Regions from separate parts of the Paenibacillus sp. Aloe-11 genome, predicted to be linked through region 2. Evidence: riboswitches for the same ligand, from Rfam matches in the RefSeq annotation. Region 2 holds a riboswitch; each other region holds the start of a gene.
The links. Region 2 has a riboswitch for cyclic di-AMP ahead of WG8_RS00085 (3D domain-containing protein). Riboswitches for the same ligand answer to the same signal wherever they lie in the genome.
Positions count from the first base shown of each region.

Region 1: another riboswitch for cyclic di-AMP. It lies ahead of WG8_RS00480 (C40 family peptidase); the one in region 2 lies ahead of WG8_RS00085 (3D domain-containing protein).
Region 3: another riboswitch for cyclic di-AMP. It lies ahead of WG8_RS22160 (3D domain-containing protein); the one in region 2 lies ahead of WG8_RS00085 (3D domain-containing protein).
Region 4: another riboswitch for cyclic di-AMP. It lies ahead of WG8_RS29305 (hypothetical protein); the one in region 2 lies ahead of WG8_RS00085 (3D domain-containing protein).

Region 1 covers NZ_JH601038.1:13,923-20,049, reverse strand. The annotation lists gene WG8_RS00490 (M1 family metallopeptidase) at 1-1,195, shown strand, start outside; gene WG8_RS00485 (hypothetical protein) at 1,207-2,034, shown strand; cyclic di-AMP (ydaO/yuaA leader) riboswitch at 2,279-2,416, shown strand; gene WG8_RS00480 (C40 family peptidase) at 2,422-2,922, shown strand; gene WG8_RS00475 (GNAT family N-acetyltransferase) at 3,150-3,647, shown strand; gene WG8_RS00470 (4a-hydroxytetrahydrobiopterin dehydratase) at 3,750-4,049, opposite strand; gene WG8_RS00465 (hypothetical protein) at 4,164-4,457, opposite strand; gene motA (flagellar motor stator protein MotA) at 4,645-5,439, shown strand; gene motB (flagellar motor protein MotB) at 5,432-6,127, shown strand, end outside.
Region 2 covers NZ_JH601036.1:9,793-15,919, forward strand. The annotation lists gene WG8_RS00070 (AbrB/MazE/SpoVT family DNA-binding domain-containing protein) at 124-378, opposite strand; gene WG8_RS00075 (HD domain-containing protein) at 710-1,993, shown strand; gene WG8_RS00080 (TatD family hydrolase) at 2,036-2,806, shown strand; cyclic di-AMP (ydaO/yuaA leader) riboswitch at 3,008-3,209, shown strand; gene WG8_RS00085 (3D domain-containing protein) at 3,484-4,632, shown strand; gene rnmV (ribonuclease M5) at 4,780-5,325, shown strand; gene rsmA (16S rRNA (adenine(1518)-N(6)/adenine(1519)-N(6))-dimethyltransferase RsmA) at 5,333-6,127, shown strand, end outside.
Region 3 covers NZ_JH601067.1:221,515-227,641, forward strand. The annotation lists gene WG8_RS22140 (DUF350 domain-containing protein) at 1-254, opposite strand, end outside; gene WG8_RS22145 (PspA/IM30 family protein) at 385-1,053, opposite strand; gene WG8_RS22150 (NADH:flavin oxidoreductase/NADH oxidase) at 1,139-2,161, opposite strand; gene WG8_RS22155 (polysaccharide deacetylase family protein) at 2,472-3,278, shown strand; gene WG8_RS22160 (3D domain-containing protein) at 3,475-4,143, opposite strand; cyclic di-AMP (ydaO/yuaA leader) riboswitch at 4,151-4,326, opposite strand; gene WG8_RS22165 (amino acid ABC transporter ATP-binding protein) at 4,596-5,318, opposite strand; gene WG8_RS22170 (ABC transporter substrate-binding protein/permease) at 5,305-6,127, opposite strand, start outside.
Region 4 covers NZ_JH601050.1:100,284-106,410, forward strand. The annotation lists gene WG8_RS06550 (hypothetical protein) at 76-297, opposite strand; gene WG8_RS06555 (urease accessory protein UreF) at 621-1,358, opposite strand; tRNA gene WG8_RS06560 (tRNA-Leu) at 1,622-1,704, shown strand; gene WG8_RS06565 (glutathione peroxidase) at 1,797-2,282, opposite strand; cyclic di-AMP (ydaO/yuaA leader) riboswitch at 2,748-2,920, shown strand; gene WG8_RS29305 (hypothetical protein) at 3,036-3,431, shown strand; gene kdpF (K(+)-transporting ATPase subunit F) at 3,587-3,664, shown strand; gene kdpA (potassium-transporting ATPase subunit KdpA) at 3,807-5,483, shown strand; gene kdpB (potassium-transporting ATPase subunit KdpB) at 5,537-6,127, shown strand, end outside.

The sequences.
Region 1 (6,127 bases), on a different contig from region 2:
AGTACCTGAAACGCACATCGTAGCCGCAACCGGTTTTCCCACTCGCGGAGCAGTCCGGCAGAATGGACAAAAAATATATCAATTCTATGCCGATGACGTGCACGATTTTGCCTGGGCCGCTTCACCCAACTTTGTAACCGTAGAAGAACCCTTTTCTTCTGCTGAAGTCCCCGGTGTCAAAATCAAGCTGTATCTCGACCCGTCGCACAAGGAACTCAAGGGACGCTATTTGAGCGCAGCCAAAGCCGCCCTTTCGTATTACAGCAAATGGTACGGGCCTTATCCATACTCCACCCTGTCCATCGTGGTTCCACCCAAAACAGGCAATGGCGCCGGAGGTATGGAATATCCGACATTGATCACGGCCGCCGCCGCAGATAACCTGAACCCCGGCTATAACCTGGAGCGGACATTAGTTCACGAAATTGGACATCAATATTTCTACGGGATGGTAGCCAATAATGAATTTGAGGAACCGTGGCTGGATGAAGGCTTCACCTCCTATGCAGAGGAACGACTTATGGAGCAGGAATACGGGCTCACCCCCAACTTGCCGCTACAATCAGGCCAGATAGCGTCTCCTCAACCGCTAAACCGCGAGTCATGGAAGTATGGCTCCTCTGCTGCGTATGGGCAGAATGCCTACTCTCGAGGCAAGCTGGTACTGCAGGGCATTGAACGTCAGGTCGGAATAAAAAAAATGGATCGCATCATGCGCACTTACGTCCAGACGTACCGTTTCAAACATCCGTCATCACAGGATTTTCAACGTATCGTTGAGAGAGTCACCGGACGCTCATGGAGCCACTATTTTGAACAATATGTATATGACGGCCAGATGGCGGACTTCTCGGTGGATCGCATCACGAACCACAAGCTGGAGAAAGGGTATGAAGCGGTCGTGACGCTGAGCAAAAAAGGTGCGGATTATCCCAAGATCCCCGTTCAATTTACCTTCAAGGATGGGACAACGATATTCAAGGCCTGGGACGGCACGGGTAAAAGCACAACTTATCGGCTCAAGAGCGCCTCTCCCGTTTCATACGTGACCATTGATCCGCTATATACCATTGCGCTGGAAAACAAGCATATCAACAATAACCTGAAGGCCGAACTGAACGAAAGGCAGCAAACTCGTTGGAGCGTAAGTGTAACCAAGCTGTTGGAGACACTGCTTGGAAGTCTGTCATGGTGAGGTGTCTATAGATGCGGACGGTTATAAAAGAAGGCTGGGCGCTTGTGCGCATACAATTTTATATTGTCATTATTCTGTTTCTGTATCAGCTGCTGTGGGGAGTATTTCTCTACAGGCTGGTGCAATCCGCCGTTATCCCGCTACTGCTGCGCTACCCCGATCAGGGGCATAACGAGTTGGGCAAGACCTTGTTCTGGATGGAAAGCCAAATTGCCCTCATGGACAACCGGGAAGTGCATATATACTTGTGGGTACTACTGGGAGCGACGGTGCTGCGTATGCTGATCACTCCCTTCATTAGAGCCGGAATATACCAAAGTCTGCATACCCATACGACCGAGCCGCAAAGCCTATCCTTCTTCCGCGGGATGAAACGTCACGGCTTGTCGTCGATGCTCTATTACGCCATCGAGCTGGGGCTGCTGCTGCTTCCCGCTATCTGGGTGATGCCGAGGCTCTACCCTATTGCAGCAGGAGCGCTGCAATCTCCCTCTTACCTTCTGCATATGTTGCCCTATGCCATCGGATGGATCGCATATGGCTGGTTCATCCGGCAGTGCATCCTGTACATGCAGCTGGGCACCGTCGGTGGTCACGCCATACTGTCGTCCTTGCTCGCCTTTTTTCGCCAGATCGTCCCAGCTATTGGCATATCATTTTTGCTGGGTGCTTGTGTGCTGCTTGTCTTCGCTCTATTCGGCACCGTGGCAATGATTTGGACGGGTATGCTGGCACTCATTCTCCAGCAATCGTATCATTTTGTTACCAGTCTGGTCAGACTGTGGCACATCAGCTCTCAATACCGGCTGTGGCATACCGATATTTCCAGCAGAAGCTGAGCTCTGTCGAAAAATCTCTGTTCATCCCTACACAAACGGCACCTAACTGCATACTTTTAACAAAATCTGTTCCTGAGATATCAGGGACAGATTTTTTTTGTAACTTTTTGCGATGAAACATTTGCCAAAGCCAGCGGACTTTGTTACAATAGTCGCAGTGAACTGATAGTAACAACTTTGTAATCTTTATTGTAACCTTTATCTCAAAAGCTCGTTATAGTGAATACGCTCTCCAAGGTGCACATCATAAGTTAAGCCTAATTCCTGGCACCTGGGAAGCGGGGGAACCAGTTTGGGTGAATTGATCTCGCAACAGAGTGGTCATAGGGGAACCTTCTACCGAATCCTTAAGCTAACCTCGCAGGCATTGGAAGGGGTATATTTTTTTTGAAGAAGAAGCTAACGATCGCAGCCATGGGTCTTGCCATTGCCTTTACATCTTTTACATTCGGTGGCGGCAGTGCATATGCAGACTCTAAGATGGACCAGATCATCCAAGATGCCAAAGGAACAAGCTACAGAAGCGGAGGCACTACACTCGAAGGATTCGATTGCTCCGGCTTCACAATGTATGTATTTAACAAACTGGGAATTAAACTGCCGCATCAATCTGGTTCACAATTCAAAATGGGATCTTCCGTATCCCGCGATGAAATGAGACCTGGAGATCTGGTGTTCTTTAACACAACAGGGAGAGGCATTTCCCATGTAGGTATCTTCGTAGGTGAAGGGAAATTCGCTCACTCCTCGTCTTCACGTGGTGTAGTAGTTAGCTCACTGAACGAAAATTATTATGCTAACCGTTATGTCGGTGCAAAAAGAATTATGAGTACTGACGCTTACCACGCCGTAGCTTCTGAAACTCCTGATGACGACAATGTAGAATAACTGACGCATAGCAAGCTAACCTTAGCCGCAATTTGATTCTGGCCGGAATCGAATTGCGGTTTTTTATGTCCCCAACATCAGCAATGATTATGATTACTAACGAACTGACATCTCAAAAGGTTTCAATTTTAGCGAACGATGAAGTAAACATGCTTGCCATTCCTCTGTAACTTGTCTACAATCTGTTGTTAACAGTTTAAGTACCTGTAAAAGGAGGATGTGAAGACATGCCTGCCTCAATATCTAATTTTCGGATCGTACCGATGGACGAGCATCAGGCAGCTGCAATCTGTGAATGGCGCTATGATCCACCCTACAATATCTACGGCTGGCTGCCCTGGGAACAAATGAAGGCGCTGGAAGTCGAATTTGGGAATCCCACACTTCGTCAAGAGCAATATGTTGCCGTACTGGATGAGGAGGGCAAGCTGACGGGATTTGCGCAATATTTCCCTATGGTTGGTGTAACCCGGCTGGGTCTTGGAATGCATCCCGACAGATGCGGACAAGGCAGGGGTTCCGATTTTGTCCGTGCGATTGCTGAGGAAGCCAGACGGCGCAATCCACAGAATGAAATTGATCTGGAGGTGCTCACCTGGAATGAGCGCGCCATCCGGGCCTACAAGGCAGCTGGATTTGAGCTTACAGATACCTATGAACGACTGACTCCGGATGGCAAAAAGCCATTTTATTGTATGGTATATCAGCCCGACCACCAGAGCTAGGCTCTATGATAAAAGCGCCTTCGGCATACAACTTCTCTGTTGTATAGCGAAGGCGCTTTTATCATCATCCAGCAGATCATTACTGACTTAATGACTGCATGCTTAATGACTGCTACGCATTTTCTCAAAAGCTTCATTATATTGTTGGGCTTCCTTAATATCCACGGCCATAATACCGCCATCATCCCATGAGGTCAAACGCAAAGTCACGGTCTTGTAATCAATCGTAATAAACGGATGATGATTGAATGCTTCAGATATAGCAGCAACCTCATCCACGAATGCAATCCCTTTCATAAAACTGGAAAAATTATATTTCCGAACGATCCAACGTCCTTCCTCCAGTTCCCAGCCCTCCAATTTCTCCAGATGTGCTTCAATCTCTTCTTGTGTAAAAGGCATATTACGACTCCTCCCCATTTATACGGAAGCCTTTCAGCCGCTTATGCGGCCAAAACTACAATATAGTGGTGTACATATTACCACGGCCCCGTTGATAAATCCATAAGATGGCCTTCAAATTAAAGGGACCGACGTTAGCTCCTCATCTCCAATGAGAACATAGATCCGGTGCTGCTCTGGCTCATAGATCACAACGCCGCTGCCCACAGTAATAACAGGCTCTGTACCCAGCGCATAAAACAAATCCTCCGCCAACGCCTCGTTGACCTCCTGACGTCCCGCCGGGTCCAGCCTGTCCCAATCTTCTGCTTCCATTTCAAAAAATTCATAGCTGTCTGGAATGCGGCCTACAGCCTCTGTCAATTCGTTCAAAATTTGTTCATACTCCCGTCCATGCTTCACTCCCATACCGTTTCCTCCAATTGTTCCGCCATTCAATACATAATCACTTTATTATACCGGAAATTCGCACTTAACAAAAAAGGGAGTTTTGTCGATAAATATTATAATCCGTCTCATAATGACACGCTTGGGGCAAGGACGACCCCGGCGGCATGAAAGGATTCAAAATCTATTCTCATGGATGAGGTGTATCATGCAAATTACAACCATTATTGGACTTGTGCTCGGGCTTTTGTCACTGGTCGTCGGGATGATCCTGAAGGGCGCGCCAGTCGTCAACTTGGTCAACAATCCCGCTGCTTACATGATTATTTTTGTCGGAACAGCAGCAAGTATATTCATGGCGTTTCCGATGGATGACATGAAACGGGTGCCAAAGCTGTTTAAAATTATTTTTACCCAGCAGAAATTGCTGGATCGCAAGGAGCTTATCACTACATTTACCGAATGGGCATCCATTACCCGTCGTGAAGGTCTGCTCGCGTTGGAATCCAAGGTCGAAGAGATCGACGATCCCTTTATGCGCGGCGGTATGCGTATGATTATCGATGGTAATGATCAGGAGTTCGTACGCGATGTTCTGATGGAAGACATTAACGCTACCGAAGATAGACACCGCGCCGGCGCACTGATTTTCTCCCAGGCTGGTATGTATGCTCCAACCCTTGGGGTACTCGGTGCGGTCGTAGGTCTGATCGCGGCATTGGCCGACCTTAGTGACATGGAAAAGCTGTCTCACGCCATCGCTGCGGCCTTTATCGCAACGTTGCTGGGTATCTTTACCGGTTATGTCCTGTGGCATCCAATGTCAAATAAGCTGAAACGACTCTCCAAAAAAGAGGTTGAGTTGAAGCTGATGATGGTCGAAGGCTTGCTCTCGATCCAATCGGGTATCTCTACTATTGCCATCAGCCAAAAGCTGGCGATCTTCTTAACTCCTACCGAACGGGCTAGTATGACCCAGAAGGATGGCGATTCCAGTGAGTAAAAAAAGACATGAACCGCATGAAGAACATGCAGACGAAAGCTGGCTGTTGCCATATTCCGACTTAATGACCCTTCTGCTGGCACTATTCATCGTCTTATTCGGTATGAGCTCGCTGGATGCCAAAAAATTCGAAACTATGGCTCAATCCCTGAGTGCGGCTTTTAGCGGCGGCACAGGCGTGCTGGATCAATCGGCTGCCAATCCGTCGTCACAATCCATGGATATGGGCAAAAATAAAGAACAGGTATCTCAACCCCTAAAATCTAAAGCCACTTCTACCTCTGAACTGCAAAAGCAGCTCGCCCAGCGGGAAGAGGAAGATTTAAAGAAGCTTAAAAAGCAAATGGATCAGTATATTCAAGATAACGGCCTGTCTCCACTGCTGAACACCAAGCTGAACCAATCCCAGCTAATGATCACCATTAGCGATAATGCCTTGTTTTCATCAGGGCAGGCCGAAGTTAAGCCGGAAGCGAGAAAGCTGGCCAAGTCAATTTCCGACATGCTCCAGCAGTTTCCAGGCTATGATGTGATCGTATCGGGTCATACAGATAATGTTCCCATCTCCAACAGCCAGTTTCCGTCCAACTTTGATTTGAGCGCCAAGCGCTCACTGAATTTCTTGCGTATATTATTGCTCAATCCGCAGCTCGACCCAACCAAGTTTGTATCTATCGGTTATGGCGAG
Region 2 (6,127 bases):
TACTTGTCCGGACAAAAAAGGGCCTTCCAACGGTTGGGTTCAAACCGTGGAAGGCAACAAGGAGTATATATGAAAAAGGTTAGAATTAACAATCTTTGATAAGTCTATTATATACTAAAATTCTCAGTTTGTCACAGGTGTTGGGATTTCGGAAATGCAATCTTGGCAAACAATTTTTCCTTTGAAGTAAATTACGTTCTCAGCATTGCCGCAGAAGATACAAGCAGGCTCGTATTTTTTAAGCATGATGCGCTCGCCATCAACATAAATTTCCAAGGCGTCTTTCTCTCCGATTCCCAGAGTACGGCGCAATTCGATTGGAATAACAACACGTCCGAGCTCATCAACTTTTCTTACAATACCAGTGGATTTCATCATAATAAATCAGGCTCCTCTCGCCAATTAAAATAATATAAGTGTCATGATTCGACAAAATTTTCTCTTTTCTGATAATTACTATACCAACGATTCCCAAAACAGTCAACCTAAAAAAAGTAGTAACAGGCTGATTATGCAAAAATATTTTGATTAAAGAGCTTGATACGTGTCTATTACCTTATTTTTCAGATGATTTATCACTTTTGTCGATTTGGAAATGCATAAAAACTATAATTCGACATATTACGACAAATGATGTCGAATGAGGGAAACGATTTAGGATTTTAATGTATTTTAATCCATTATTCCGAAAATTAAAGGAGTTGATATCTTGCACCAGCCACTTAGTGAAGAAAAAGTTTTTAAAGACCCGGTACATAACTATATCCATGTTCAGGATACAGCGATATGGCGGTTGATTAACACGCCGGAGTTCCAACGGTTACGCCGTATCCGGCAGCTGGGCACATCTTATCTTACGTTTCATGGAGCGGAGCATAGTCGTTTTTCACATTCATTAGGCGTATATGAAATTACGAGACGTATTATTTCCCAATTTGAACGCGGGGATTTTCCCGATTGGCCAAAGGAGGAAAGGCTGGTTGCTTTGTGCGCCGCTCTGCTGCATGATGTGGGACACGGTCCATTTTCCCATTCCATAGAAGAAGCCTTTCATATGAACCATGAGGATTGGACGTGTCGCATTGTACTGGGGGATACGAAGATCAACGCCGTGCTGCGGCAGGTCGATGAGGAGCTTCCACAAAAGGTGGCTGCGGTCATTGCTAAAACGTATGACAAGCCAATCGTTGTCAATTTGGTAACCAGTCCGCTGGATGCCGATCGTATGGATTATCTGCTGCGGGATGCTCATTCGACAGGTGTCAACTACGGCACCATTGACTTGGATCGTATTTTGCGGCTGCTGCGCCCACATAATGGGAGAATCGTCGTAAAGGAGTCTGGCATGCATGCGGTAGAGGATTATTTGATGTCACGCTATCAGATGTATTGGCAAATTTATTTTCATCCTGTAACACGCAGCTCGGAAATCCTTTTGCGTAAAATTTTCAAGCGGGCGAAGGAATTGTTTAAAAACGGATATGAGTTTGGTTTTCTGTTGGACCCGCTTCCGGACCTTCTGAAGGGAGACCTTACAGTAGAACAATATCTGATGCTCGATGAGTCTCTGATTCAGACGGTATTTGGCCAGTGGAAACGAGAAAAGGACGACATTTTAAGCGATCTGAGCACTCGTTTTATGGATCGTAAATTGTATAAATATGTAGAGATTGATAATATGGATACAGATACCATTGACAGTATTCGAGGAGCTTTGGCTGAAGCTGGTCTGCACCCGGAATATGATCTTGAAATTGATTTTCCAACCGATCTTCCTTATGATGTGTTTCGGAAGGGTGGCTCGACGGACAATCAGATTCTACTGCTTGGACGTCAGGGTGAGGTGAGAGAGATTTCCGAAGTTTCAGAAATTGTGCGCTCAATTAGTGGCATTCACCGAGGGAAATATCATATGTATTATCCCCAAAATAAATTGAATGGGGTAAAAGACAGGCTTCCTGCCGAAATAAGGAATTATTTTGTCAAACAATAGACAACTGTATAACAATGAAAGTAAAAAAAGGAGATCAGTAACTTGGAATTATTCGACACTCATACTCACTTGGATGCGCCGCAATTTGACGAAGACCGTGAAGAAGTTATAGCGCGTGCTGTCGAATCGGGAGTAACCCGGATGATTAATATCGGATTTAATCGTGAGACGATTCCATCCACGATGAAATTGGTCGAGACGTATGATTTTATGTATGCGGCAGTCGGATGGCATCCTGTGGATGCCATTACAATGCAGGAGGGCGACCTGGAGTGGATTGCATCGTTATGCAGTCACAAAAAAGTTGTAGCCATCGGGGAGATTGGTCTGGATTATTATTGGGATACATCACCGAAGGATGTACAGCACCGGGTGCTTCGGAATCAAATTGGTCTGGCTCGGGAGCTGAATATGCCCATTGTTGTCCATAACCGGGATGCGCATGAAGATATTATTAAGATTTTACGCGAGGAAAAAGCGAGCGAGGTTGGCGGAGTCATGCACTCCTTCTCCGGAAGCTGGGAGACAGCTAAAATGGTGCTGGATATGGGCTTTCACCTTTCCTTCGGTGGGCCAATTACGTTCAAAAATGCAAAGCAGCCCAAAGAGGTGCTTGCACAGGTTCCGCTGGATCGTCTACTCATTGAAACGGACGCACCTTATCTGACACCTCATCCATTTCGTGGAAAACGAAATGAGGCTGCACATGTGAGACTGGTGGCAGAGGCTGCCGCCCAAATCAAGGGGATCACAGTAGAGGAATTGGTGTCCATAACGACCCAAAATGCCTTGGAACGATTTGACATCAGATGAGAAAGAGAAGAAACCAACCAAAATAATGAGATAGACGGAGCTAATCATGAATTTGTTGCAGGAAACTCGAGAATATTACAATATTTTAACCGAATATTTTGGAAAATGTACTTGAAACCCGCTTTACAACATGCATAGAAACAGGATATCATCTTTTCAGTGAATTGTTGATTGAATGTAAACTCCAACAAGTCATTTCATGAACCAGTCTCGCTGAGTCCCTTTTACAGGGAACGGGGGAACCGGTATGGCTTACTGCAAGTCCGTCAAGCCATATTTCGATTTCTTTCTGGGTCTTTGGGGTGAATGTGAAGGCGACCGCCATGAGCGGTTGACCCAAGCTAGGGCGACTCTCTACGTCCGAACCCGACAGCTAACCCCGTAAGCGTAAACAAGAGAGAAGCCATCTCGTGCATGATTTTTCCGCATATTCACTACATGCTGGAAGCCACGAAAGAGCTCTCTAGTCTCTTTCTCTGGCTTTTTTTGTTTGTGAATAAAAGAAAATCTGTCATCATACTGTGGTTAAACAGGGGAGGACAGCATGCCGCGAAGACGGGTACATGGTGCAGGACAGTCGCATTACGGGCTTGTCTTGTAGAAAATCTGTTATAGTCACGTCAAATCTCAACTATGTCTTACTCTAGACGGCGGGCTATGTAAGGAGGACGGAGGAAATGGGCATTTTCCAAAAAGAGGAGACCCATGAGTCACGCTCATCCAGCATGTCTTACGTATTACGTTGGAAGAAGGAAAATGTGCGCCAGGCTGCTTTGGTCGCTATTTTTCTAATTGCACTAACGATTATGATTTCAATTCTGGTGTACACTCAATCTAAGAAACAGGTCTTTTTTGTCATCAATGGTAAGGCATCTGCGGTAGAAACCCGGGAATCCAAGCTCCAGGATTTGCTCAATGAGCATTCCATTTCACTGCAGCCGCATGATACGATTTCTATGCCGCTGAACGGAGCCATACAGGATGGGGATCGCGTAATCATCAAACGTGCCAATCAAGTTAAAGTGACCTCAGGCAATGAGACGAAAAAGCTGTACACAACAGAAAATACAGTAGAGGGTGCCATTCGCACTTCGGGCTATAAATTATCGTCAAATGACAAGGTTTACCCTGCGCTCGATGCTTCTGTTTCGTCTAACATGGACATAAAAATCGTCCGCGTGAAGAAACAGCAGGTCGAACAGAAGAAACAGGTGCCTTATCAGGTCATCAAAACGTCCGATCCGAGTCTCTATAAGGGCGATAATCGGGTCCTCCAAAGCGGTAAATCAGGTGTTGTCGTCCAGCACGTTCAGAAGGTATACCATGACGGAAAATTGGTATCCAAGCAGCTGGTCAACAAGGAAGTCGCACAGAAGCGTGTGGATAAGGTAATTGCGGTAGGAACGAAGAAAAAACCGGTCGTTCTGGCTGCTTCTGTCGGTCCGGAAGATACCGGTAAGGCAACACAGGTGAGTTCGGGCAATGCTGTCCGTAAAGCTGGTGTAAATTTTAAATACAGCAAAGTATTGCAGAACGTCTCCATGACGGCGTATTCCTCACAGGAGCCGGGTATCGGTACACGTACGGCTTCCGGTACACGTGTCACGGAAGGACGGACCATCGCTGTCGATCCAAGCATCATTCCAATCGGTTGGTGGGTGTACATTGAAGGGGTGGGCTTCCGCCGTGCGGAGGATATCGGTGGCGCCATTAAAGGCCACAAAATCGATGTGTATTATGAGAGTTTGAGCCGGGCTAACCAATTTGGTCGCAAGCACGGTAAAACTGTATATGTAATCGGACCGGTAAAGCCTGAAATCAACTAAAACGGCTTGTGTATGTTCAGGGCAATGCGATAGTATTAACATCATAGTTATGCCATGCTAAGAAGAGGATATCCTCTTCTTATTTTGTTTTCAAAAGCAGGGAAAGATAAATATAGCATGCTGTGTAGCAGTGGAGGGAAACGTAAAATGATCAAGGAAGTGATCGTGGTCGAGGGTCGGGATGATACAGTGGCTATTCGTCGTGCTGTTGAAGCGGACACAATAGAAACTGGCGGCTCTGCCATTAATAAAATGACGCTGCGCAAAATTGCATTGGCGCAGGAGCGGCGGGGTGTCATTATTTTGACTGATCCCGATCATGCAGGGGAACGCATCCGCAAAATTATCGCCTCCAAGGTACCCGGCTGCAAGCAGGCCTTTATACCCGAGGCGGAAGCGACGCGTAAAGGAGATATTGGGGTGGAGAATGCTTCACCAGAGGCCATCAGACACGCTCTCGCACGAGTACATACGACGGTGGAAGGAGCCGATCCGCTGATTGAGTGGGCGGATTTGATTGACGCCGGACTGATCACCCACCCAAATGCTGCTGCGCGCCGTATGGCACTCGGCAATATACTGGGTATTGGCTATTGCAACGGAAAGCAGCTGCATAAACGGCTCGCTGTATTTCAGATCAGCCGTGAGGAATTCGCCAGTGCGCTGGCGCAAATCGAAAGTGAAGGATTGTGATATCCGTATGACAGGGATTCAAGATATAGCAACACCGCGCCGTACGAAGGAAATTATTCAACGGCACGGTTTTTCGTTCAAAAAGAGTTTGGGCCAAAATTTTCTGATTGATCAAAATATTCTGAACAAGATCGTGAGTGCTGCCGGATTGGATGACACCAAGGGTGCACTTGAGATCGGTCCCGGGATTGGTGCTTTGACCGAAAAGCTGGCGCAATCGGCCAAGGTCGTAACTGCTGTCGAGATTGATCAGCGGCTGCTGCCTATTCTCGAGGAAGTGCTGGCTCCTTATGAGCATGTGAAGGTCCGTCACGGGGATGTGCTAAAGCTGGATTTGCGAGAGGTGTTCGCCTCTGATTTTGCAGGGGTCAGTAAAGTGAGCGTGGTGGCTAATCTGCCGTACTACGTTACTACACCGATTCTGATGAGGCTGCTGGAGGACAAGCTTCCTCTGGAGAATATCGTGGTCATGATCCAAAAGGAAGTGGCTGAGCGTATGGCTGCGTCTCCAGGTACGAAGGATTATGGCAGCCTGAGCATTGCAGTGCAATATTATAGCGAGCCTGAGTTGGTCTGCATCGTGCCGAATACGGTGTTCATTCCCCAGCCGAATGTAGAATCGGCAGTGATTCGTCTGCGTGTGCGAGAAACCCCTCCGGTGGAGGTGGTGGATGAGAAGCACTTTTTTGAGGTCATTCATGCCGCTTTTGCCCAGCGTCGCAAAACGATCTCCAATAACTTGAAAAGCCGCTTCTTCACCAAAGAGAACAGGGACGCGCTGGAGCCGTTGTTGCAGCAGGCT
Region 3 (6,127 bases), on a different contig from region 2:
ATGACAAAAGCAATGACCGAGTACACAAGCGCCTCTAGCAAATTGTTAGCTGTAGCAATGGAACCTGACAAAATGTACCCCTGTGCAATCAGCTTCATAATCATTCGTACCGTTACAGCCATATTACCGGCTTTCACTTCGGCAAAATCCTTATACTTCGTAAATAAAGAGTCGACATACATCAACACGAACAGCAAAACGGCACCCGCACCAGTCCATACCAGCATCGCCTTCATCGTTTCTAAAAAATGCATTTCATCCCATCCTCCACATCTTCTTGACCTTCATTTATGTTGCTTTACGCCTCCAGGCAGGGAAAAGCGAAGGAGAAAACATTTCTCCTTCGCTTCCTAACCATTACGCTGATAGCAATGCTCACACTGCTTATTTATTTTCGTATTGCTTCAACAAAGCAGCAAGCTCGTCGTCCACGGCGCTTTTCTTATCCAGCTCCTTGAACTCCTCATCCAGCGATTTTTCCTTGGAGGACATTTCATTGCTCGCTTCAGCACGCGCTTCTGCTTGCAGCATTTTTTCTTCCATACGCTTCAATCCGGCAGTTGCCGTATCTGAGCTAAAACCGTTCATTGCTTTGTTAATTTCAGTTTGTGCTTTAGCTGCATTATAGCGGGCAACCAGTGTCTCGCGCTTGTTCTTCATTTCTGTCAGCTGTCTGCGCATTTCATCCAGCTTGCCACGCAGGTTATCGGCTGCGGCTTTGTTCTGATCATAACCAGCCTTAAACTCGTTCATCTTTTGCTCGGCAGATTTCTTTTCTTCCAACGCGCGACGGGCCAGATCCACATTTTGTGCTTTCGCTGCGGTATGAGCCTGCTCTTCACGTTTTTTCACCAAAGCCGCTTGCTCTTCATATTGCTGCTTGAATCTCTTTTCAATAGCAATTTGAGCAGCTACCGCTTTCTCGGCATCTTCCAGATCCTCTTGCATATCACGAATGTATTGATCTGTCATTTTGACTGGATCTTCTGCCTTGTCGATAATCGCGTTAATGTTGGACATCGTAAGATCTCTTAATCGTTTGAAAATAGACATGTGAAGTTCCTCCTAGAGTTGAATGCTTAAATTTTAAGCTCTGTACACATGTTTACGCAAGTTTTGCATGAGGGTTTCAAAAATCCTAAAAGCCGCGCAGGTAAGGCTCCGGGATATCCGCTTGTACTTTCAACGCCCGCGATGCATGCAGCGCCCAATAGGGGTCACGCAACATGGCACGGCCTATCGCTACCAAATCCGCCTCTTTCTGCCGAATAACCCGGCTGGCATCCTCATAATCATCCAGTAAGCCGACAGCAATTACGGGCACATTCAGCTTTTCCCGGATGTGATGGGCCAAATCCACCTGATAGCCAGCACGCGCAGACGGACCTCCGCCCGAACCAATCGGCCCCTCGCCACCGGAAGAAATATGAAAAATATCCACACCTGCATCGCGATAGCGTTCCCCTATGCCTGATATGTATTCCACATCATAACCGTCCTCGACATATTCTTTGGCAGATAACCGCATGATCACAGGCATATCAGCAGGAACAACCTCTTTAACAGCACCTACTACCTCAACACCAAACAAAGATAAATCCTGTCCATACTCATCTTCTCTTGTATTGGTTAAAGGGGAATGAAATTGATGGATCAGATAACCATGAGCGCCATGAATCTCAACCGTGTCAAAACCGGCTTCCACTGCGCGACGTGCACCTTCTTTGTAAGCTTGAACCAGTTCCCTGGCTTCAGCTGTCGTCAAGGCGTGCGGTACTTTAAAGCGATCACTAAAGGGTATTGAGGACGGAGCCACAGGCTGCTCAGCATCCTCAGCCTTACGACCGGCATGGCCTAATTGAATTCCAATTTTGGCACCGTATTTGTGAGCTTCCTCCACAATTTTACGATATGCAGGAATATGGTCGTCACTCCAAATGCCCAAATCACGATCCGTAATGCGTCCATCCGGGTGAACCGCTGTCATTTCCACAATAATGAGTCCAGTGCCGCCTACCGCCCGGCTAACGTAATGGACATGATGCCAATCCGTTGGCTTTCCGTCCTTGGCCTCCACGCTGTATTGGCACATCGGGGGCATAACAATCCGATTTTTTAAAGCCAGCCCCTTTAATTGATAAGAAGTAAACAAGTCGGTCACTTTTATCCATCCTTCCTTCAATTCCATGTCTGTACAATTATGAATTGCATCTCCATTATACATCAGTTGTCACAGTATACCGAATCCGTTATCGGGCTAAAACCTGCTAAAATGCTGTTGTTTTCAGTCAGGTTAAGAAAATATGTACGTTTAGCTTCGTCATTTTCACTCATATCCATCATCATATGCTATCATCCCATTGCATATGAGCCTAACCCGATTTAGCGGCATAATTTTAATAGGGCAGGTGCATAATAGCTGAGAGCACCACTAGGTACCACGTACCACTGGACGGAAAGGGGGAATACATATGCCGTACAGAGGAGTGTTACCAAGTATGGCACTGTTACTAGCATTTACGAGTTTTCCTGTTCACGCGGATGTGCCTCCCAGCATCGGAGCGCACCATCCCAAGGAAGCGGCAGTTACTTCTTCTGTACATCAAAGTACAGACCGGACAGCTCCTACCTTAGGCATGCTGCGAAAAAAACATGCCGACATTTTTAAAATGTGCGGCCCGCATACCCGCCAAATTGCCTTAACTTTTGATGATGTACCCGATTCCAGATATACACCACAGGTTTTGGATGTTTTGCACGCGAACGGCATCAAGGCCACCTTTTTTATCGTAGGTCACCGCGCGGAGAGACATCCGGGTATCATCCGCCGTATTATCCGTGAAGGTCATGCGATAGGGAACCATTCTTATACCCATCCGGATTTCAGGAAGGCTACACCAGAACGCTTTCGCAATCAGATTACGAAAACAGAACGTATTTTACAAGCCAGCGCCGGTTTTCGTCCCAAGCTGATTCGTCCACCTTATGGCGAAATCACGGAGCCTCAAATCCAGTGGGCACGTCGCCATGGCTACATGATTGTCAATTGGAATGTAGACTCCCTCGACTGGAAGGGACTAAGTAAAACACAAATCCAGCGCAATGTGATCCCTGCTACCGGGCCCGGCTCCATTATTTTAATGCACGCAGGCGGAGGACAAAGCTCCAACCTGCAAGGCACAGTCCAGGCCCTTCCGGGTCTAATTCAGTCCCTGAAGGCCAAGGGCTACAAATTCGTTACAGTTCCCCGGCTGCTCCACACATCGGAACGGAAATAAAGGGGTTGTTTAAGGAGCGAGCACCGAACTAGATCAACCAAAAAGCTGTCCTGCCAGCAGATGCATTCTGCTAGTCAAGACAGCTTTTTATGTGTGGGCCTGTTTTAAACCTGATCCCATTTATTAAATTGTAAAATCTATGCATTAAGTTTACATAATATATATTATGTTCATTTATTCTGTGTTCAAGGCAATGTTATTTAGCAATAACGTATAATTTCACATTTTGAAAGCCAAAATCGTTCACAAATGATTTGCTGCCAGGAATAAAGATATCAATTCGCTTGCCTGTAATGGCACTGCCTTGATCGCGGGCGACGGCCACAAAAGAATGGTCTGGCAGGCCAGGGTGGGAATACCCTGTAACTAGTACCTTCGTTCCCATCGGAATTACGTTCGGGTCTACCGCAATCGTACCTAGCTTAAGCGGATTGCCGTAGTAGTCTACCGCGCCCCATTTGCCATTTTCATCACCTGCGGCAGAATACGCTGTAGCTTTAACATCAACTACTTTACTGTAATTGAATGTTTTGCCCCATGCTTTAATCGTTGGACCCTCATTTGCTGGTGCTGTCTCCTTAAGAAGCTGTGGCTTCGAATCCGAAGCAGCCTTCACACCTGTGTCGCCAGGCACCTTAATTTGCAGACCTGCATATATGTTGCCCGGGGCAATATTCGGGTTTGCCTTCGTCAGTTCGTCTACCGATACTCCATAACGTTGAGCAAGCAAGAAGAAGGTATCGCCCTCTTTGGCAGCATGTAGCGAAGCGGCATTCGCTACTCCGGCTGTTTGTGCCAGCCCTGCAATAGCTGCGGCAAGCACCGCAAATTTCATGGTTTGTCCAATACGTTTCAGATGTTTCAAAAGATATGTACCTCCTCTGTTATGCCTGCGAAGTTAGCTGTCGGATTCGGACTCAGGAGAAGCCCTATGCTTTTTTGCAATTCACCCCTAGGCAGCTTCCATTCCTATCCGTCTTATGACGAATCGGAATGACTGCCGTTGTTACGTCCCCCGCACTTCCCATAGTTTTGGTCCAAGCATTCGGCGTATATCATGAGCTTTATGCTGGCCCGGCAAGTTTTGGCTTACTGCATAATATCACAATTTTGTAACCTTATCTGCATGAAAATGTTGGGAACCTTGAACATCATACTATATTCATTACAATTTTGTCACTATGAAATCGGTATCTGTTACGAAAATATGGGGAAATAGTGACAGAAAAAGAAAAATCCCTCCTGTCAGACATAGGACTGTGGTCAAGACCCTATTGACTGCGGAGGGGTTGCTTTATAACTTAATGAATCAATTCGTTACAACACTTTGGCAAGAAAATCTCGGGTGCGTTCATGGCTTGGTGTACCAAAAACCTGTTCTGGTGTCCCTTGCTCCACGATTTGGCCCTTATCCATAAAGATGATCCGATCCCCTACCTCACGTGCAAAACCCATTTCATGCGTGACAATCACCATCGTCATGCCGCCTTCAGCGAGCTTTTTCATTACATCGAGAACTTCCCCAACCATTTCAGGGTCCAAAGCAGAAGTAGGCTCATCGAACAGCATCACGTGCGGCTGCATCGCCAAAGCGCGTGCAATCGCAATCCGTTGCTTCTGACCCCCTGATAACTGGTTCGGATAGGTATTCTTTTTATCCTCAAGCCCAACGGTACGCAGGAGCTCCAACGCAATTTTCTCTGCTTCCTTGTTGGACTGACCTTTAACCTGTATTGGTGCAAGTGTCAGGTTTTGCAGCACTGTTTTATGCGGGAACAGGTTAAAATGCTGAAACACCATGCCCATTTTCTCCCGAGTCGCATTAATGTTATGGCCACGGGCCGTTATCGGCTCGCCCTCAAACAAAATCTCGCCGTCTGTCGGCTGCTCCAGCAGATTCATACAACGCAAAAACGTACTTTTTCCCGAACCACTGGGACCGATGATAACGACAACTTCCCCTTTGGCGATTTCTATATCAATTCCCTTTAAAATTTCGTTTTTGCCGAACGATTTACGCAGTTGTTTAACGGTGATCACTGGCTCTCAACTTCCTTTCCCATAAACCCAGCAGCTTGGACAAGCTGAATGTCATTACAAAATAAATAGCGGCCGCGATTAAGAATGGACTTAATCCTTCGTAGGTAATATTCTTGATGACCTGGGCCTGATACATAATATCCACCATACCTATAGTGGAAATAATGGACGATTCTTTAATAATCGTAATAAATTCATTACCGATTGCAGGCAAAATAGACTTAAAGGCTTGCGGTAAAATAACATGACGCATAGCTTTGCCCCGTCCCATACCGAGCGAGCGGGCAGCTTCCATCTGACCACGGTCTACCGCCTGAATACCTGCACGGAAAATTTCAGCCAAGTATGCCGAGCTATTCAGTGACAACGTAATTATACCGGACTGGAGTGGCGTAAAATTGACACCCAGCGTCAGAGCAATCCCGTAGTGGATGATCATGAGCTGCACCAGCATAGGTGTACCACGCAGTACCTCAACGTAAGTCGTCCCCAACCACTCAATAATACGTATACCGCTCATTCGCAGCAAGGATATAATCAAACCAATGACAAATCCGAACAGTACTCCGAGCGCAGACAGCAACAGCGTGTAGCCAATTCCTGTAGCGTATAAGCTGCGATATTTCCAAAAAATATCAACAATACTATTGGAAGAAACCTGACGATCGGCAGACAGGGCACTCGCTTCTGTCGAAAACTTCTCAATAGAACCATCTGCTTTCAAGCGAGCGAGCGTTTTATTTACAGAGGCTAGCAGTTCTGTATTCCCCTTGCGAATACCTACGGCTGTCTCTGCTCCCTCATCCTCA
Region 4 (6,127 bases), on a different contig from region 2:
TCCTAGCTTGAGATTTTCCGGATTGAAAACCCGTAAAACGGACTGGTGAGTTCGAATTACGAGTTTATTTGGGTTTTAGAGTGGTGATGCCTCCTTATAGTCGTTATCATCAATGTTCAGAATTGCAGCAACTTTTTTTCTGTACCTTTGTGCTTTGCGGGTGCCATGAATCAGATTGGATAAACGTGAAGGCGGAATGTTGTGTGTCTCGCAAAATGTTTTCTGATCCAGTCGAAGTTCGACAAGCCGTTGTTTGATGGCCCACCCGAAGGAGGTGACAGGCATTTTGTTGTTCAAGAGAAATCGCCCCTTACGGATTCTTGCGGAATAATTGGTGTGTTATAATAATCATCAGTAAACATGTTAGAATTAACCATCTGAAACCATGATACACTTTTATACGTGTTTTTACAATCGGAAATACGTTATTTCATTAAATTAATTACTTAATTAAGTGAGAAATTTGTAAAAACCTGAAGTGCTAAGTGACCTGAATCATTCATCTAGAGCCTGTTGACGGTGTGAAATTGCGGTTATGCTTGGATAAAAAAAGCACTCTGCCACTTGGGGAAAGCGGTAGGGTGCTTTTGGTGTTGCAGCCGGATCGGTGAAGCGGGGCATCAGGGGGATGCTGGAAGACGTTTGGACAGGCCGGGGGAGGGAAACAGTCTCACTTCATCCAGTCGGCTCTTACGGCTCATATAAGGCGGTTGAGTAATGTAGGAACTGGACCAATGTCTGTAAAGCAGCTCTCGCTGAAATGCAGCTGACTCAGGCACATTGAATTTTTTCCATGTAGTGAGCAGTTCGTCGGTCATGCGCTCGATGAGAGGATTTTTTTCCTCGTAAGGTGTATTTAGCAGTTTGGAAGCATCTTCAATGCAGAAGGACACGGCTGCGGCTAGATAGCCGTGAATGGTCTGCTCCACATCATTTCCAAGGAGAAAGTTGATCCACGTATGAACGGTAGCGAGTGTGCCAATTGCGCTGTACTGAATGAGTATCGCTTCAAGCTGATCAAATTCAAGCCAAGGATACAGAGCTTTGGCAAGCTTGATCAGGCGCTGACCAGACAGGCGTGACTCTTTCGCGTGTTGCAGAGAGGAGCGTTGGGTATGCAGCATCTTATCAATAAGGGCGATACGCCAACCATCCTCTTGTTGAATGGCGACATACAGGCTTTTGATCGCCATACCGTCAAGCGCTGTGAATTGAGGATACAATTCGTTCCGCATGTAATGTTCCAGGTCTTGCATACAGGTCAAACGTCCGTTATGGAATAGTTCCTCCAATCCATAAGAACGGGTGAAGCCGCCAACGGGTAGGGAAGGGTCCAACAATAATGCGTAATTTAGCAAGCGGTTGCCTTTGTGCAGGGTAGTTCGCCTCCTTGAATCGAAATATTGTGTTATATTATTTAACATATGAGTTGAGTTTATTTGAATAACTTAAAGTATTATGTAATATATATTCACATTTATTTTGCTAAAATGTCAAATTAAATAATTTTATAGCTCTAATATGTTATTTAATATTACGCAATAAATAATTATTAAATTTGGGTTTACAAATATAAGCTAAGGGAGTATAATAAATCTGTTGCCTCAAAACATTATGATTTGCGGTCGTGGTGGAATGGCAGACACGCTATCTTGAGGGGGTAGTGGGCGTACGCCCGTGGAGGTTCGAGTCCTCTCGACCGCATTATATGGAAGATACGGTTACAAATAGCAAAAATAAAAAAAGCATCCTGACACGTTTTGTGTGAAGGGATGCTTTTTTGTTTTAATCGAATCTTATTTTTCCTGCAAAAGCTTTTCAATATCTCCTGCCAGCTTATCCGGAGTTGTTTGTGGTGCATAGCGCTTAAATACGCTACCTTCGCGTGTGATTAAAAATTTCGTAAAATTCCACTTGATCGCTTTGGAGCCTAATACGCCTGGAGCTGTTTTGGTAAGGTAGCGAAATAAAGGGTGTGCCTGATCACCGTTGACATCTGTCTTGGCAAACATCGGAAAGGAAACTCCGTAGTTGATCTGGCAAAACTCCGAAATCTCCTCGCTGGAACCCGGCTCTTGCTTGGCAAATTGGTTGCTGGGAAATCCCAAAATTTCGAGCCCCTGCTCATGATACTGGTCGTATAGCTCCTGTAGCGCTTTATATTGGGGAGTTAGCCCGCATTTACTGGCTGTGTTCACGATGAGCAGAACTTTCCCTTCATATATGGATAACGGGATTTCTTTTCCTTGCAGGGTTTTGGCACCATATTCATAAATGGTCATGGTATCCCTCCTAATTCGATATTCTACAATTAAATTGTAAGCAATTTTATGAAAGGTTGCAAGCCTACAATAGATGTAATGAGTTTTCTTAATACTGTAAAATCGTATTTTGTTCAAAACGGCAAATTGCGCTGCAAATGGAGCGAATTGCGGCGTTTCTCAGCGTAAAAGCAGGTTCAATCGGCGTTTATCTGGTGTATATAGCACATTTTCTTTCGCTTTTACAAAAAAAGGACAAAACTGCTCTCCTTACGCCAATATTGACATGCCTTTCATTTTCGAAAAGGCATGAAAAACCGAGATTAAAGGAGCTGGGAGAAGCATAGTCGTATTGTAAGCGTTATTATTGATCTTCTATGCTTAAAAGGACGATTTATAACCCCGTTGGTGAGCTTTACAGTGTTCCTTGCGCGGGTGTATGATTCAAGACGTAATTTCAAATTAACAAGAATGAAGCAGCAACGAATTGTCTAATCGCTGAATTTTGCAGTTGCAAAAGCGGGGGAACCAATCGGGATGTATACGGCTTTGGAAGCCGTAATCTCATGGGGTGAATTTTCCGGCCAAGTGCCGGAAATAGGGCGACTCTCACGTCCAAATCCGACAGCTAACCTCGTAAGCGTACAGGGAGAGGCAACAAACCGCCGTGTGCAGCCATGGTTTATTTTATCATGGATATGTAAGAAGCCGGAGGAAAGCCTTTTTCCTTTGGCTTCTTTTTGTTGTCTTTTTATACCGGGAGAGGAGCTACTGATGGAAGGTCGGTTAATTATCGTCACTGCACCGAATGAAGCGGGCAGAAGTTTTGTGAAATTGCTCATGTTCAAAAAACTGGCGTTTGCGGTACTCACCAATAGCGCTCAGGAGGAACGACAGCTCAAAAAAATGGGTGTGGAGCACATTGTGCGCATCAATACGATGCAAGCGGGAAAATGGAATTTTCCCAAAAAAGAAATTGGTAGCGTGTATTTGTTCGAAAACAGTATGAATCTGACTTGCCGTTTCCTGCAAATATGCCGGCCACTGACATCGGATTTGATCTATGTCATCACGCACGGCTGTAATCCACAAGGAATTTATCGGGGATTGGGAGCGGATCATGTGATCTACACATTGAACGGAGAGGTGGGTTTTCTGCTGAACGGATAAGCGCTTATAACATAGTTATTGATTTGAGGACTGATACGGGAGGGCTTGAACATGATGGATATATACATGCTGCTCGTGCTGGCTGTGAGTTATGGAGCGATACTGCTATTTGTACGCTGGTGCAATGAGCAGACCTCTAAGGGAGGGCGAAGAGGATGATTGTTGTGCTTGTGCTCACGGCTATGGTGTTGGTGTATTTAATCTATGCGCTCCTGAACCCTGAAAAGTTTTAAATCGCTATAAGAGGAAACGGGCAGGAACAGCAGATCCGGTATCACAGGTAGCGGGTTTGGCGCAAACGTGTGCACTCGCTTGTTGGTCTGGGTCAGGTCTGTTGTTCCACATGCGCAGGAGCATTTTAAGGAGGAATAGACGATGGAGCTGCTGCAAATTGGAATTGTGCTTGTCATATTGCTGCTCTTGGTAAAGCCAGTGGGCACCTATATGTATCATGTATTCTCGAATGAACCGAATCGGACGGATCGAATTTTCGGTGGAACGGAAAAGCTGATTTATAGGCTAGTAGGCTTGAAAAAGCTGGAGAATATGCGTTGGACTACGTATGTTATGAGCTTTCTTGCGACCAATGTCGTGCTTGTGGTCATCAGCTATGTGCTACTGCGTTTGCAAGGAATGCTTCCCGGGAATCCGGCTGGAAACGGCAATATGGAAGCGTCATTGGCTTTAAACACGGTAATCAGCTTTATGACCAATACGAATCTCCAGCATTATAGCGGAGAAAGCGGACTTACGTATCTGACACAGATGGCGTTTGTCACGATGATGATGTTCACTTCGGCGGCTTCCGGGTTTGCTGTTGCTGCGGCTTTTATGAGAGGATTGACGCGGCGCGGTGAAGGAATGGGCAATTTTTTTCAGGATTTTATCAAGGCGATTATACGGATTTTCCTGCCGCTGGCCTTTGTGCTTACGCTGGTACTAGTTGGATTGAAAGTACCACAGACGCTGCAGCCTACGGCGGATATTACGACGCTGAGCGGAACACAGCAGCAGATTGCTTTGGGGCCCATTGCTTCGATGGAATCTATCAAGCATTTGGGGACGAACGGGGGCGGTTATGCGGGTGCCAACTCTGCGCATCCTTTTGAGAATCCAAGTCCCTGGACGAACGTTCTGGAGATTTTAGCGATGTGGGTAATGCCGGCTTCACTGCCGTATACCTTTGGCTTGTTTGCCCGCAATCGCAAGCAGGGCTGGATTATTTTTAGCTCGATGATGGTATTGTTCCTTATTTTTCTGTCCGTTACGTACGTGTCTGAAAAGACGGGAAATCCGCTGATACAGGCGCTGGGTGTGGATGCTTCGCAGGGAAGCATGGAAGGGAAAGAGGTTCGCTTCGGCATTGGACAATCGGCATTATTCACTGCGGTGACGACAGCGGCAACGACAGGTTCGGTCAATAATATGCATGACACACTGACCCCGCTGGGTGGTATGGCGGCTTTGGGTGAAATGATGCTAAACGTCATTTTCGGCGGCAAGGGTGTCGGGCTGATGAACATGCTGATGTACGCGATTCTGGGTGTGTTTATATGCGGACTGATGGTCGGAAGAACCCCGGAATTTATGGGTAGGAAAATTGAAGGCAAGGAAATGAAGCTGATTGCGATTGCCATACTGGTACATCCGTTTCTCATTCTGGCGCCGACTGCGCTCGCTTTTATGAGTCATTGGGGGTATGATGCGGTCACAAACCCCGGATATCACGGGCTGACTCAGGTGCTCTATGAATATGCGTCATCTGCGGCAAATAACGGGTCAGGGTTTGAAGGACTTGCAGATAACAACGTATTCTGGAACTTAACAACAGGGATGGTTATGTTCTTTGGACGATATGTATCCATGATTGCATTGCTGGCTGTAGCGGCTTCGTTGAATGCCAAAGCGCCGACACCAGTGACGACGGGCACACTGCGCACGGACAACAAGCTGTTTGGGGCCATTCTGATCGGAGTTGTTCTGTTGATTGGTGCGTTGACCTTTTTGCCTGTCATCGTATTGGGGCCTGTAGCTGAATTTTTGACCATGTGATGAAGAATGAGCATGAAGAAGAAATTGAGAATGGATGAACGGGGTGCTTGATCATGAAGGAACAACGTAAACGCATGCTGGACAGAAGCATCTTGAAGCATGCGATCAGGGATAGCTTTATGAAATTAAATCCGATGCTCATGATGAAAAATCCCGTCATGTTCGTCGTGGAGATCGGCACACTGGTTGTGCTGTTGATGCTGCTGTTTCCCGGTTATTTTGGAGCTGACAAGGAAATGGGCTTTAACCTGGCTGTTTTTGTTATTCTGCTGTTCACGCTGCTCTTTGCCAATTTTGCTGAAGCGCTCGCGGAGGGGCGGGGGAAGGCGCAAGCTGCCTCTTTGAAAAAATCCAAGCAGGATACACAGGCCACCAAGCTTGTCGGAAATGACATTCAGGTGGTGAGCTCAACCGAGCTGCGTAAAGGGGATATTGTGCTCGTGTCCCAGGGCGAGATGATTCCGGGGGACGGCGAGGTTATTGAAGGACTGGCTTCGGTGGATGAATCCGCGATTACAGGGGAATCAGCTCCGGTCATCAAGGAATCGGGCGGTGATTTTTGCTCGGTAACGGGCGGGACACGGGTAGTTAGTGACCGCATCAAGGTGCGGATTACGGCAGAGCCGGGCGAAACGTTTATTGAT